3 regions of the Rossellomorea sp. NPDC071047 genome follow, and region 3 is predicted to be linked to each of the others. Evidence: predicted binding sites of a transcription regulator. Region 3 holds the regulator's gene; each other region holds the start of a gene.
The links. The regulator LexA, encoded in region 3, represses DNA repair genes until DNA is damaged. The targets are predictions, from matches to a motif close to CGAACATATGTTCG.
Positions count from the first base shown of each region.

Region 1 (5,013 bases), on a different contig from region 3:
CTTTCTATGATTCTATTCATCTCGTTTTCATCCAGTGCGTCCTGGTCAGGGATCGGGTTAGCTACCACCACGCCACCCTTTAAGCCAAGATCCCATTTTGCTTTTAAAATGTCTGCCGTCTCTTCTGGTGTGTCAACTTTATAGTTCACTGAAAAAGGACTGCTTCTTGTGTAAAAGGAAGGTAAGGATTCTGTTCCGTATCCTAAAACAGGCACCCCTTTCGTTTCCAAGTATTCCATCGTCAAGCCTATATCCAGAATGGATTTTGCGCCTGCGCAGACAACGGCCACATTCGTCACGGCAAGTTCTTCAAGATCCGCTGAAACATCCATCGTCACCTCTGCATTTCTGTGAACACCACCAATGCCTCCTGTCACGAAAACGGAAATATCAGCAAGCTCTGCGCAGATCATGGTAGCAGCAACCGTAGTCGCTCCGTCCTTTTTAGAAGAAAGGATATATGGGATGTCGCGGCGGCTTGCCTTGATCACATCCGTCGCCTGTCCTAAATATTCAAGCTCTTCATGAGACAATCCGATCTTGATTTTCCCGTTCAAAATGGCAATCGTTGCCGGCACTGCCCCCTTTGAACGAACGATATCCTCTACTTCACGGGCGGTTTTCACATTTTGTGGATAAGGCATTCCATGAGAAATAATCGTTGATTCCAATGCCACAATCGCCTTTCCCGTCTTCCTTGCTTCTGATACTTCCTGTGAGTATTCCATATATGAATTGATATTCACGTACCTTTCCCCCTAATCAATAGTAATGACTAAACTCTTGTTGAAGCTTGGTCTTGTTCAACGTTGGTGCCACCGTAAATTTAGATTGCAGAGTAATCGACGAGCAGATCACCCCGATCCGGCAGGCTCCGTCTGTATCGGATCCTTTTAAATAACCGAATAATATTCCTGCGACAAGGGCATCTCCAGCACCGGTCACATCAGCGACTTCTACCTTGGGAGGGAGAACGGCTCTCGCCTCTTTATAAGTAGTGTAATAAATTAATCCTTGATCTCCCCGGGTAATCACGACCCTTTCCGCCCCCCTTTGAGTGATGGCTTTGGCCGCTTTAAAATAGTCACCCTCTGTCTCGATCGTCATTCCTAAATACGTTTCTGCTTCCCCTTTGTTGCATATGAACCAAGAAACCCCTTCCAATGATGTTGGCAGCTTCAACACTTTCGGTTCAGAAACCGGGATGATCGTAAGGGGCACTCCCTCCGTTTGACACCTGCGGATGATGTATTTAAGTACTTCCTCTGGAAAATTGGTGTCAAGCAGTACCATTTCCGATGAAGAAATCAATCCCCATCTCTTATCAATAAAACCAATGTCAACGCTTTCATAAATGTTCATATCAGCAAGGGCAAACAGCATTTCCCCTCGTTCGTCCAATATGGCGGAGTAAGCCCCGGTGCTTTCATTTAGAAGCCGCTGGGATGCGGATACATCGGCATACGACTTCGTTTGAGATAAAAGCCAGCTTCCTTCCGTATCTTCTCCTACAACTGTTATCAAATTGGCCAGTTTTCCTAACCGTCCTAAATTCTCGGCAATATTGCGAGCCACGCCACCACTGGATTGCTCTGTTCTAGCAGGGTTTGATGTTTCAGCAATCAATTTTCCGTCCAACTGAAGCTTCCGGTCGATATTCGCTCCCCCGATGCACGTGATCCCGTTTTTCTTCGGAAGAACATACGCACGCCCCATGATTTTCCCCTGCTTCACCAGATTCGAAATATACCCCGCAACGGCTGAGCGTGACATCCCGCTTCGCTCGGACAATTCCTGTTGAGTCATAAATGGATTTTCCTCAATATACGTCAACAAAAGCTTTTCTTTTTCGTTCACAAGCTCCCACCCCTATAAAGAAAAATAACTTTTGTTAATATTCTAAACTTTTGTTTGAATTTAGACAAGATGGAAAATAAAAGAAAAGCGTCCCGATATTACTCAGGACACTTAATTTCATTATTTACTTGCCTTTACCTCATACACATGTTGACTCGATTCAAGGATATGGTCGGGCTTAGGCTTGCCGGCACTCGCTTTATGACCTGCAATATGCTCAGGGCTCTTCTCCCAATTTTTCCAATCCGCTTCCGACTCCCATTGAATCATGACAATCACTTCTTCGTCGCCGCGGCGGACTTTTTTGACGAGGACCTTTAAGTCTATAAACCCTGGCTGCTTTTCAATCAATCCCTCACCAGAAAACCTTTCAACCACTTTAGATGATGTTCCCTCTTTCACTGCCAGGCTCTTTATTTGATAAAACATATTATAAACCTGCCTTCGCATCTTCAACCATTTGTTTCATCGATTGAAGTCCGCCTCCTGAAAGGTACCATGGGCCACCATTCAGATATACGATTTTTTCCTTTTTGTAGGCGTTCGTCTTTTGTACAAGTTCGTTTTCAATTGAATCTTTGACGCTTGCGTTAGGATCAAATGCAGCATCACGGTCGATCACAAACAGTACATCTGGATTTTGTTCCAATACATATTCAAACGTAACATTTTGTCCGTGAGTGGATTCTTCTATGTTTTCATCAGAAGGCTTGAATCCAAATACATCGTGAAGAATTCCGAAACGTGATCCCGGTCCGTATGCACTTACTTCTCCTTCATTCCCCATCAAGATCAATGCTTTGCTATCAAGGCCTCCAGTTTTCTCTTTAATGCTGTCGACCTCTGCTTGAACATCCTCTAATTCCTTCTTCATTTCATCTTCTTTATCAAAGATTTCTGCAATGGTTTCCATGTTATTCGTGAACGATTCCATGTAATTGGTATAATCCGTTTGAACATACACAGTCGGAGCGATTTTTGCGAATTCTTCATACATTTCCGATTGGCGTGCAGAGATGAAAATCACATCCGGCTTCATCGAGCTGATCGCTTCAAAATCCGCCTCTTTCAAACTTCCTACGTTCGTATAGTCTGAGCTGCTGTACTTTTCCAGGTATGGAGGAATGGTTGCTTGCGGTACTCCCGCTACTTCCACTCCAAGTTCATCTAACGTATCAAGGACACCGAAATCAAACACGACTACCTTTTCAGGGTTTTGTTTCACTTTCGTTTCGCCAAGCTCATGCTTTACTGTGATTTCTTTCGTTTCTTCATTTCCACTGGACCTCTTCGCTTCTATCGTTGATTCTTCCTTTGAACCGCACGCTGCCAAAACTACTAAGACTGTAAGTAATATTGTTATAAATGACCATTTTTTCATTTTCTTTTCTCCTCTTTTTTTATGAATTAAAATACACACAAATCCGATTGTCATTCATCTGTTGCACAGGAATATCCATATCATAGATTTCCTTTAATGTTTGGGTTTGTATGATGGTATCTGTTGAACCTTCTCTAATGACCTTTCCGTTTTTCATCGCTACGATTCTGTCTGAATAAACAGAGGCAAAGTTAATGTCATGCAGGACGATGACGACCGTCTTTCCCAGGTCATCTACTAATCTGCGCAGAATTTTCATAATCTGGACCGAATGCTTCATGTCCAGGTTGTTCAGGGGTTCATCCAGGAGAATATAATCGGTATCCTGGGCGATGACCATGGCAATGAATGCCCGCTGCCTTTGCCCACCTGATAATTCTTCTAAGTAGTTCCCCTCTAAGTCCACCAGATTCATATAATCAAGCGCCTGGTTAACTGCCCTCTCATCATCTTCTGTCAATCGTCCTTTCGAATAAGGAAATCGTCCAAACGATACCAGTTCCCTCACCGTCAAACGGACGTTAAGAAAGTTGGATTGCTTTAAGATCGCGACTCTTTTGGCAAGATCGTCTGAATTCATTTTCCTGAGATCGGCCTGATCCAGTATGATTTCACCACTATCTGAATCTAGCAAACGGCTTACCATTGATAATAGGGTAGACTTCCCGGCACCATTCGGTCCAATGAACGAAGTGATTTGACCAGGTTGAATCGTGACAGTCACGTCTTCAACCACCAGCTTTTTCCCGTAAAACTTGGACAGCCCTCGAATGTGTATCATTTGGCTTTACTCTCCTTTAACAAAAGATATATAAAGTACATTCCTCCGATGAAGTTCACAATCACGCTTAGAGTCGTGGAAAACGTGAAGATCCGTTCTACCATCCACTGTCCGCCAACGAGGGCAATGACACTCATCAAGCTCGCACCGGTAATGAATATGCTATGTTTGTAGGTCCGAAAGAATTGATAAGCTAAGTTCGCGACAATCAACCCGAAAAAGGTAATCGGCCCGACCAAGGCGGTAGAAACAGCAATGAGCACAGATGCAATCACCAGCATACGACGCACCATCTGATCGTACGGGACGCCAAGATTAATGGACATTTCCCTTCCCAATGACATGACATCCAGGTAATGGATCTTTCTCCAGCCAAACATCATCACGATGGTGACAATGAAAAGGGCAAGCCAAACCAGATCTGCATTAATGTTATTGAAACTCGCAAACATCTTATCCTGAACCATTAAAAATTCATTGGGATCAATCAACACTTGCAGGAATGTGGTGATGCTTCCAAAGAATGTACCAACGATGATTCCGATCAACAATAAAAAATAGATTGGTTGATTACTATGACGAAATAATAATTGATACAGGATAAGGGCAAATACAATCATGGCTGTAATCGATAATAAGAAGTTTATATTCTTGTTTATGACAAGTATGTGATCCGATCCCAGGAAAAAGATCATTACTGTTTGAAGAAGAAGATAAAGAGAATCAAGCCCCATAATACTCGGTGTTAAAATCCGATTATGTGTGATCGTTTGAAACACGACCGTTGAATAGGCGATCGCGACTCCCGTAATGACCATGGCAAGCACCTTCATCCCCCGCCGAGGCAGTGCATAATCATAGCTTCCATTTAGCTCGTAAAATAAATAAACACCACAGAATAATAGAGAAATCCCCAGTAAAATAAGCATTTTCCAACGATTACGCATATGCCTTCCTCCTTACCAGCAAGTATAAGAAGATGGCACTGCCGATG
Region 1 is NZ_JBNNJT010000002.1:99,881-104,893, reverse strand. It holds gene ACQKFO_RS08275 (pseudouridine-5'-phosphate glycosidase) at 1-728, opposite strand, end outside; gene ACQKFO_RS08270 (carbohydrate kinase) at 763-1,857, opposite strand; gene ACQKFO_RS08265 (antibiotic biosynthesis monooxygenase family protein) at 1,978-2,286, opposite strand; gene ACQKFO_RS08260 (siderophore ABC transporter substrate-binding protein) at 2,288-3,238, opposite strand; gene ACQKFO_RS08255 (ABC transporter ATP-binding protein) at 3,258-4,019, opposite strand; gene ACQKFO_RS08250 (iron chelate uptake ABC transporter family permease subunit) at 4,016-4,966, opposite strand; gene ACQKFO_RS08245 (ABC transporter permease) at 4,959-5,013, opposite strand, start outside.
Region 1: a site for LexA is predicted at 1,901-1,914, ahead of ACQKFO_RS08270 (carbohydrate kinase). Genes of this name have one in related genera too.

Region 2 (5,013 bases), on a different contig from region 3:
ACATGAAAAACGTCGTCCCTGTTCCCCATTTGGGTGCATCTACCGTAGAATCTGAAGAAAACTGCGCCATCATGGCGACAAAGCAGCTGAAAACATATCTTGAAACGGGTAATATTAAGCATGCTGTGAACCTGCCAGATGTGGAGCTACCTTATAGTGGGAAAATGCGGGTGACGGTCATGCACCAAAACATCCCGAATATGGTCAGTCAAATCGCCAATGTTCTCTCCGGGTACGCAGTCAACATCGCAGATATGATCAACCGCAGTAAACATACGTGGGCCTATACCATGATTGATTTGGATCAGAAACTCCTCGCAGAAGAACAAAATCAAGTGAAAAGCAGGATGAAAGAAATACACGGTGTTGTTTCCGTCCGCCTCATTTAAATAAAGTGACTAGAACTCCCTTAACCCGAGAACAATGTGTAGTAAAGCGGTTGAGGGAGGATTTATTTTTATGGCGATGATTAATTTTAAGGATAGAGATCTTTATTTTGACGACTTAGGAAAGGGGACTCCCCTGGTCTTGATCCACCCCCCGGGAATGGGAAGGATGACCTTCATAAAGCAGCATGTGCTTTCCAGGCATTTTCGCCTCATCATTCCGGACTTAACAGGACATGGAGACTCCTTTACCTTAGGTCAGAATATAAGTATCGCTGAGTTTGTAGAGGACATAAGGGCGATCCTCGACCATCTGAAAATTACTGAATGTGTGATGCTTGGATATTCTGCAGGGGGAATAGTAGGACAAACATTCTCCTGTACCTATGGAAATAGGGTTTCCGCCCTCATACTGGTAGGGGGATATCCGAAAGTCACGAATCCCAAGCTGAAATGGATGCACCATATGGGCATGAAAATGGTCCGTGACCATCCGGCCCGACTATCCGGGATTATTTCCAGAGCGCATTTCAAGGACAAGTTGGAGCGTGAGAAGCTCAGGGATCATATGAATAAGGCGAACCCCCATATTTGGTATCAATTCTACGAGCAATCGCTTCATTATGACGGGATAAAGGAGGTCGAGAAGCTTCCCATCCCGCTCCTCTTAATTTATGGGGAAAGGTCGGATTGGATCAATTCTCAACTTACCCTGTATAACGATTGTTATCCTAAGAAAATATATATCATTCCAGGAGCCTCGCATCAAATTCCCACACGTTATCACGATGCTCTAAATAATATACTGTTAGGAGAAATAGGAGGGTTGGAAGCCAAGGAGTAGTGGATAATCTTTGCCCTTGCTCCTTCAACTTGATACTATTTTCATAAAGTAAAGTCGATCAACGAGAGGAGAATAACATGGGAATTCATCATTATTTTAAGAGCTTATCGGATCTAGAAACACTCATTCGCTGTCCGGGGCGATTTAAGTATCATGAGCATAACGTAGCCAGCCACTCATTTAAGGTAACGAAAATAGCTCAATTTCTTGGGACTGTAGAGGAACAGAACGGAAAAAACATCGATTGGAAAGCTCTGTACGAAAAAGCGCTGAATCATGACTACGCAGAGTTATTTACAGGCGATATCAAGACCCCCGTGAAGTATGCATCGGGAGAGTTGCGTGAGCTCTTCAGCCAGGTGGAAGATCAGATGGTCAATAAATTCATCACTACAGAATTTCCCCCGCAATTTCAAGAAGTGTACAGAGAACGGTTCAAAGAGGGGAAAGACGATACCCTTGAAGGAAGGGTCTTATCTGTCGCAGACAAAATCGATCTTCTGTATGAATCCTTTGGAGAAATTCAAAAAGGGAATCCGGAACCTTTATTTATTGAAATTTATCAAGAAGCCCTATCCACGATTGTGAAATACAAAGACCTGGAGTGCGTACAATACTTCTTGGAATACATCCTGCCTGATATGCTGTCTGAAAAATTCATCCCCCATAGCGAGTTGAAGGAAAGGACCCAGAGATTAATTCAGCAGGGTGAGGAGTAGGAAAACCCTTTCCAGATAGGGGAAACTTCGGTAGAATATGTGTTATTCCCTTATCTTTAAGGAGAGTTGAACGTGTCAAAAATCATTTTAGGTTTATTTTTACCAGGATTGCTTGTCGTTCTGTTCACACGGGTTACGTATAATCATTATGTCGGATTGATCTTGACCGTAGCCCTCATTGCGGCGTCGGTTTCAAAGGGTTACACAGATTCATGGTTCCTTATTGTCGTAGACGCGGCTTCGTTGACCGTTGGATTCTGGTACAGCGACCGGATGATGAAAAAAGCGAAGAGAAGTGCATGATTTGGGTGACAGGTGTATAGAAGTATTTGAAAACAGGCTCTATCCTTTAAAAGGTGGAGCCTGTTTTTCTTATGCCATAGGGCTTGGATATACCGTTGAAAAGGTAGGAAGGGAATTCCTGTTTATAACAGATATCTTAATTGTGGATAAATAAAGAATAGTGTGAATAAGTAAAGGAATGGACATGTTATTCACAGATTGAATCCGCATTCATCAACATTGTGCACAAGAAATTTGACGAATTGTGAATAAGTTTAGGAATTTTCCACAAGAAATATCGACTTATACACATAGTTGTGCACAGGGTGTGTATAGAAATGCTCGGATTATGTCGAAAATCTCATATATGCTCAATGTTTCCTCACGTAAAATGTCGAAATTATGATTCAAGCCTCTATACTGTTCCTTTTTCAAAAGTTATCCACAATCAAGATGATGATATCTCTACAAAAATAAAAAACGAACTTTTGTTCGCTTATTGTTGGTTAATATTGTAGGAAATGTGGTAGAATGTGTATAGAAGAATGGACAGTGTTTAAGATGGGTATAAGTAGGTAAATACAAGGTAGCAGTCCTTTATTATAGGAGGTTTCACGGTGAAAGATCAATTCGAGCTCAAGTCTAAATATAAACCAGAGGGAGATCAGCCCCTGGCAATTGAAAAATTAGTTCAAGGCATTAATGAAGGGAAACGTCATCAAACCTTACTTGGAGCTACAGGGACAGGAAAGACATTCACTGTATCCAATGTGATCAAGCAGGTTGAAAAGCCGACCCTCATCATTGCTCATAATAAAACATTGGCGGGGCAGCTCTACAGTGAATTTAAAGAGTTTTTCCCTGATAACGCCGTTGAATATTTTGTCAGTTACTATGACTATTACCAGCCGGAGGCATACGTTCCTCAAACGGATACGTTCATTGAGAAGGATGCAAGCATCAATGATGAAATCGATAAACTCAGACACTCCGCCACATCTTCTTTGTTTGAGCGAAAAGATGTCATCATCATTGCCAGCGTATCCTGTATTTACGGTTTAGGTAACCCGGAGGAATACCGGGAGCTCGTTCTTTCCCTGCGTACAGGAATGGAAATCGAACGAAATCAATTGCTGCGTAAGCTTGTGGATATCCAATATGAACGAAACGACATCGATTTTCAGCGTGGAACTTTCCGTGTGCGAGGCGACGTAGTGGAAATTTTCCCGGCTTCCCGGGATGAACACTGTATGCGTGTAGAGTTTTTCGGAGATGAAATTGACCGGATTCGTGAAGTGGATGCCCTGACAGGTGAAATTATGGGGGAACGAGATCATATCGCGATTTTCCCGGCCTCCCACTTCGTAACCCGTGAAGAAAAATTACAGGTAGCCATCAAGAATATTGAAAAAGAACTTGAAGAGCAATTAGTCATCATGAAAGAAGAAAATAAACTGCTCGAGGCTCAGCGTCTGGAGCAACGGACACGTTATGATCTTGAAATGATGAGGGAGATGGGCTTTTGCTCGGGAATTGAAAACTACTCCCGTCACCTGACACTAAGGCCGTCAGGATCGACTCCGTATACTCTTCTGGACTATTTTCCAGACGATTTCTTAATTGTGGTCGACGAGTCCCATGTGACGTTACCTCAAATCAGGGGGATGTTCAATGGGGATCAGGCCCGTAAAAAGGTTCTTGTGGATCACGGCTTCCGTCTGCCTTCAGCCATGGACAATCGTCCCCTGCGCTTTGAAGAGTTTGAGAAGAAAACCCAGCAGTTACTCTATGTTTCGGCAACCCCAGGACCATATGAGTTGGAGCATAGTCCTGAGATGGTCGAGCAGATCATCCGTCCAACAGGACTGCTGGATCCGATCATCGAAGTACGTCCAATCGAAGGACAAATCGATGACCTTCTGGGTGAAATCAACGAACGTATCGAGAAAAATGAACGTGTCCTTGTGACTACCCTTACGAAGAAAATGTCTGAAGATCTCTCGGCATATTTGAAGGAAATGGGTATTAAAGTTCAATATTTGCATTCGGAAATCAAAACTTTGGAACGGATTGAAATTATTCGTGACCTTCGTTTAGGTAAATATGATGTATTGGTGGGAATCAACCTGCTCCGTGAAGGATTGGACATTCCTGAAGTATCACTCGTCACCATATTGGATGCCGATAAGGAAGGGTTCCTGCGTTCTGAACGTTCCCTCATTCAAACGATTGGCCGTGCAGCCCGTAATAGTAACGGTAAGGTCATCATGTACGCGGACAAAATTACCGACTCTATGCAAAAAGCACTGGATGAAACAGGACGTCGTCGGACGATACAGGAAGAATATAATGAAAAACACGGCGTCACCCCGACGACCATACAAAAAGAAATCCGTGATGTCATCAGGGCAACTCATGCCGCAGAAGAAGCAGGGGTCTATGAAGGAGAACAGACAAAAGTTTCGAATATGTCTAAACCGGAGCGACAAAAACTTATTGCTAGCTTGGAAGTGGAAATGAAGGAAGCAGCCAAGGCACTGGACTTTGAGCGAGCTGCACAGCTTCGTGATACCATTCTTGAGCTCAAGGCGGAAGGATGAACGAACTATGGCGCGAGATCAAATAATCGTACAAGGAGCTAGAGCTCATAATTTAAAGAATATAGATATTAAAATCCCCCGGGATAAACTGGTCGTTTTAACGGGGCTTTCAGGTTCAGGTAAGTCATCCCTTGCCTTTGATACTATTTATGCAGAAGGACAAAGACGTTATGTCGAATCCC
Region 2 is NZ_JBNNJT010000003.1:312,010-317,022, reverse strand. It holds gene ACQKFO_RS13510 (phosphoglycerate dehydrogenase) at 1-389, shown strand, start outside; gene ACQKFO_RS13505 (alpha/beta fold hydrolase) at 460-1,230, shown strand; gene ACQKFO_RS13500 (HD domain-containing protein) at 1,308-1,949, shown strand; gene ACQKFO_RS13495 (CsbA family protein) at 2,022-2,252, shown strand; gene uvrB (excinuclease ABC subunit UvrB) at 2,849-4,831, shown strand; gene uvrA (excinuclease ABC subunit UvrA) at 4,839-5,013, shown strand, end outside.
Region 2: a site for LexA is predicted at 2,713-2,726, ahead of uvrB (excinuclease ABC subunit UvrB). Genes of this name have one in related genera too.

Region 3 (5,013 bases):
GTAGTCGCTAAATGTCTTTCAGCTAGTGCCATACCGACTGCCATACCGATTCCTTGTCCTAATGGTCCAGTCGTAGCCTCTACTCCTGGAGTATGTTTGTATTCCGGGTGACCCGGAGTTTTACTTCCCCATTGACGGAATTCCTTAAGATCTTCCATTGAAACGTCATAACCTGATAAATGAAGCAGGCTATATAATAGCATGGATCCATGACCGGCAGATAAAACGAAGCGGTCCCGGTTAAACCACTCAGGGTTTTTCGGATTATGATTCATGAATCTTGTCCAAAGAGCATAAGCCATCGGAGCTGCTCCCATCGGCATTCCGGGGTGTCCAGAACCCGCTTTTTCAATTGCGTCAATAGATAATGTACGAATTGTATTAATTGCTAATTGATCTGTGTTATCAAACATATGTCAGACATCCTTCCTTTTAATGTACCTTATTAATATTAATCTTCTTTGATAGTTTATACAACTATCTTGAATGATAACATGACTTTATAATCGTTGAAAATAAAAACCCCTATGAAATCATAAGGGTTTTTAATGAAAAAAATAACTGCCAGGTCCATTTAAAATGGACCTGGCAGTTCATTCATTTAGTGCATTTTCTTTTTAGTCTGTATATCCTGAATCTTCTTAGGGGTCACTTCATTACCTTCCGGGTCAAAGATTCTTGTATTTTCAATGGTACCTTTCATCGATTGACGAAACGTTTCCAGGTATTCTTTTCTCAACTTGGACTGCTCTTTTGCTTCTTGTTCAGTTAGTCCGCTACTCTTGGACTTCTTGGCAAGTTCATTGATTCGATTCATTTTTGTTTTTGAAAGCATCTATAAAAACTCCTTTATTGCATAATCAGCAAGATCTAATACACAACTAATAGTTAAGATTAATACTATCGTCATGTTACTAAATTAAAGGAGATAAAACAAGGGTTACGCATTTTCCAATGAAGACATATATTCTTTAAAACGCCTATGAACGGTAGCTTTGGAGACATCATACCCAAATCCCCTCAAAGTGGCTGCAATTTCAGCAAATGTCAGTTCGTTTTTCCTTAACCTGACAATTTCCTCAACGGGTACTTCAATCCGCTCTCTTCCATCTGCATTCCCTTTATTTTTCAGATTTTTATGAGGTTGAAAACCATTTTCCACTGCCCTTTTCATACCTCGTCTGATTTTTAAATTATGGAGTTTCCTTTGATACTCCTCAACCATGCTTACGATATTAATTACCATAGAATCCGATTCAGATAAGTGAAGCTCCCCACTATGTGTTTGACTGATGATCTTGACTTCCTCTTTTAATAAACAATGAATGAGAGCAATTTTGGCATTCCCTCTGCCAATTCTTGTTTCGTCCTGTATGAGAACAGCCTCAATCGACTCCTCTTTAATCAAATCAAGAAGTTCAAGAACACCAGGGCGATCCAACTCAAAACCGCTTGCTTGATCTTTTATGATAGCAACCACTTCGTATTGGTGTTCTTGTGCTAATTTCACTAATTCCTCTTCTTGACGTTCCAAGGATGTTTCCTGCGTGTCTTTCTTTGTACTGACTCTGCAGTAAATTACTGCCTTCATCTTCTATCCCTCTATTCTTCGTTCATTACCAATTCATAGTCTGAATGGGTGGATAATGTTGGATTTTCTATAGGTAACACAAGTGATTCACCCGGTTTGATTGAGAATGTTGAGAGATTATTCTCCTCTCCTACCCAAGCGATGAATTCTTCCACTGTCATAGAATATTCTTCATTGTACTGTTTGGCAATAGTCCATAGTGTGTCTCCATCCTGGACGGTGATGCTTTGATATGACGGCTGGTTTGCCATAACCACTAGCAAATAGGCTGCAGATAAAAGCGCTAAAATAAATAATATAATAATGTAAGAGAAACGATTCCAAATGTGTGTTAACATAAAAAATACCTCCATACGAATGTTTGTTCTGTTTTTGTTATATTCATTGTAATACGAACATTCGTTTGGTGTCAACAGAAATTCGAACTTATGTTTGTATCGACTGGAAAGACATGCTATAATGGGAACATAAGATCTATAATAGAGGTGCGTGAACATGACAAAATTGTCTAAAAGACAGCAGGACATACTAGAATATATCAAAATTGCAGTTAGAGAAAAAGGGTACCCACCTTCCGTACGGGAAATCGGGGAAGCCGTTGGTCTTGCTTCTAGTTCCACCGTACACGGACATCTGGCCAGGTTAGAGAGTAAAGGTCTTATTCGCAGAGATCCCACTAAACCAAGAGCCATCGAAATCTTAAATCTTGAAGAGGATACGATACCGCGTCAGCGGGTTGTTAACGTTCCTTTAATCGGTAAGGTTACAGCCGGTCAACCCATCACGGCTGTTGAGAATGTCGAGGAATTCTTCCCACTGCCCGAGCGTATGGCACCTTCGGATGAACAGGTCTTCATGCTGGAAATCATGGGTGACAGTATGATAGAAGCCGGGATCTTGGATGGGGATTTTGTTATTGTGCGTCAGCAACAAACAGCGAACAATGGAGATATCGTCGTAGCGATGACCGAGGAAGATGAAGCGACTGTTAAACGCTTCTTTAAAGAAAAGGATTATGTTCGATTACAACCAGAGAATTCAACTATGGCTCCGATCATTTTAAGAAATGTATCCATTTTAGGAAAAGTTGTCGGGGTTTATCGTCAAGTACATTAATATGAAATAAAGCCGCTATGTATACATAGCGGCTTTATTTCATATGTATTCTTGAATGCACTAAAAAAAGGAGAGGGGGATTAGCATTTCTGCTACCCCTCTCCCCTTTTTGATTAATTACAATTAGGATTAATACATTTGAATGTATTGCTCGCGCTCCCATGGGTGTACTTGTGTACGGAACATATCCCATTCGATTTCTTTCGCTTCAACGAAGTGTTCGAAGATGTGTTCTCCAAGGGATTTAACGATTACTTCATTTGTTTTAAGGTTTTCTAATGCAGCGTGTAAAGTTGCTGGAAGATCTACGATTCCCGCTTCTTCACGCTCTTTTTTGTCCATAACATAAATGTTGCGGTCAATTGGCTTAGGAGCAGGAAGGTTATTTTTGATTCCATCCAATCCAGCTGCCAGTAATACAGCCATCGCCAGGTATGGATTAGCCGCCGGGTCAACACTACGGACTTCAACACGTGTGCTTAATCCACGAGAAGCAGGGATACGGATTAATGGGCTACGGTTACGAGCAGACCACGCAACATAACAAGGTGCTTCATATCCTGGTACTAAACGCTTATATGAGTTTACAGTCGGGTTCGTGATCGCTGTAAAGTCAGTTGCATGTTTAATGATACCTGCAAGGAATTGACGAGCAGTATCGCTTAATTGCAGATCTCCCTTTTCATCGAAGAAAGAGTTCTCCCCATTTTTGAATAGGGACATGTTACAGTGCATTCCTGATCCATTTACACCAAATAGTGGCTTAGGCATGAATGTCGCGTGTAATCCATGCTTACGTGCAATCGTTTTAACCACTAGTTTAAATGTTTGGATATCATCACATGCTCTTAATGCACTTGCATATTTAAAGTCGATCTCATGTTGACCAGGGGCAACTTCGTGGTGAGATGCTTCGATTTCAAAGCCCATTTCTTCTAGTTCTAAAGCGATATCACGACGGCAGTTCTCCCCTAAATCTGTAGGAGCTAAATCAAAATAGCCACCGTTATCGTTTAATTCTAATGTCGGCTCACCATTTACATCTAATTTAAAGAGGAAGAATTCTGGCTCAGGTCCAAGATTGAAATCAGTAAACCCTAGCTCTTCCATTTGACTTAAGATGCGCTTTAAATTGTTACGCGGATCTCCTTCGAATGGAGTCCCATCTGGATTGTAGATATCACAGATCAGTCGGGCTACTTTTCCTTTTTCAGCTGTCCATGGGAATACTAACCAAGTGTCTAAATCAGGGAATAGGTACATATCAGATTCTTCAATTCGGACAAATCCTTCAATTGAAGAACCGTCAAACATCATCTTGTTATCCAATGCCTTCTCAAGCTGACTAAGAGGGATTTCTACGTTCTTAATCGTCCCCAGAATGTCAGTGAATTGCAGTCGGATGAACTTTACACCTTCTTCATTCGCTAATCTTAAAACATCTTCTCGAGTATACTTTGCCATTTACGTGTTTCCTCCTCAAGTTTATTAAAGGTTTTATTTAATGAAAAAAGCGAGACATGTCACCTTGACGCAAAGATGCTTTAGTAAATCGACCGGAATGCATCAATTCATTTCGAAGTAATTTACGCAACTCGTCATCGGATAGATCCTGTCGTGCTTTTTCTTCCTTTTCATTGCTTACGTCAGATACTACTTTACTTTCATTATGACTGGATACCGCATATATCTTCTTAATCCCAGCCATGTTGATGCCTTGATCTAACAGATCCTTTACTTCTAATAACTTATCAATGTCATTCAAGGAAAAGAGCCTGCGATTCCCCTCAGTACGTGCAGGGCTGATCAATTGGTGCTCTTCATAGTATCGAATCTGACGAGCTGTTAGGTCCGTGAGCTGCATGACAATACTAATTGGGAATAATGCCATCGTTCGACGAATTTCACTTCCGCTCATCCTGATTCCTCCTTTTGTTTTCCTTCTTGACCTTATTATATGTAATGTAAGGAGTTCTGTCAATCAAATGTTAGATTTTCTTACATAAGATTTCAGAAGAAAAGGATAGTCAGATTTAGACTATCCAATTACTACTTTATTATCCTTTTGTCACAGTGATTAAACCTTTTTCAATCAAATTATCCACTGCTGAGCAAACGGCAATTTTCACATGGGCGTAAGTTAATCCCCCCTGGACATAGGCCACATAAGGTGGTCTTATCGGACCGTCTGCAGATAATTCAATGCTGGAACCTTGAATGAATGTTCCTGCCGCCATAATGACATCATCCTCATACCCGGGCATATAGTTGGGGTATGGAGTAAAGTGAGAATTTATAGGTGATGC
Region 3 is NZ_JBNNJT010000001.1:1,150,500-1,155,512, forward strand. It holds gene tkt (transketolase) at 1-413, opposite strand, end outside; gene ACQKFO_RS06010 (DUF896 domain-containing protein) at 602-835, opposite strand; gene ACQKFO_RS06015 (YneB family resolvase-like protein) at 941-1,591, opposite strand; gene yneA (cell division suppressor protein YneA) at 1,603-1,929, opposite strand; gene lexA (transcriptional repressor LexA) at 2,087-2,707, shown strand; gene glnA (type I glutamate--ammonia ligase) at 2,837-4,171, opposite strand; gene ACQKFO_RS06035 (MerR family transcriptional regulator) at 4,209-4,625, opposite strand; gene ACQKFO_RS06040 (aminotransferase class I/II-fold pyridoxal phosphate-dependent enzyme) at 4,765-5,013, opposite strand, start outside.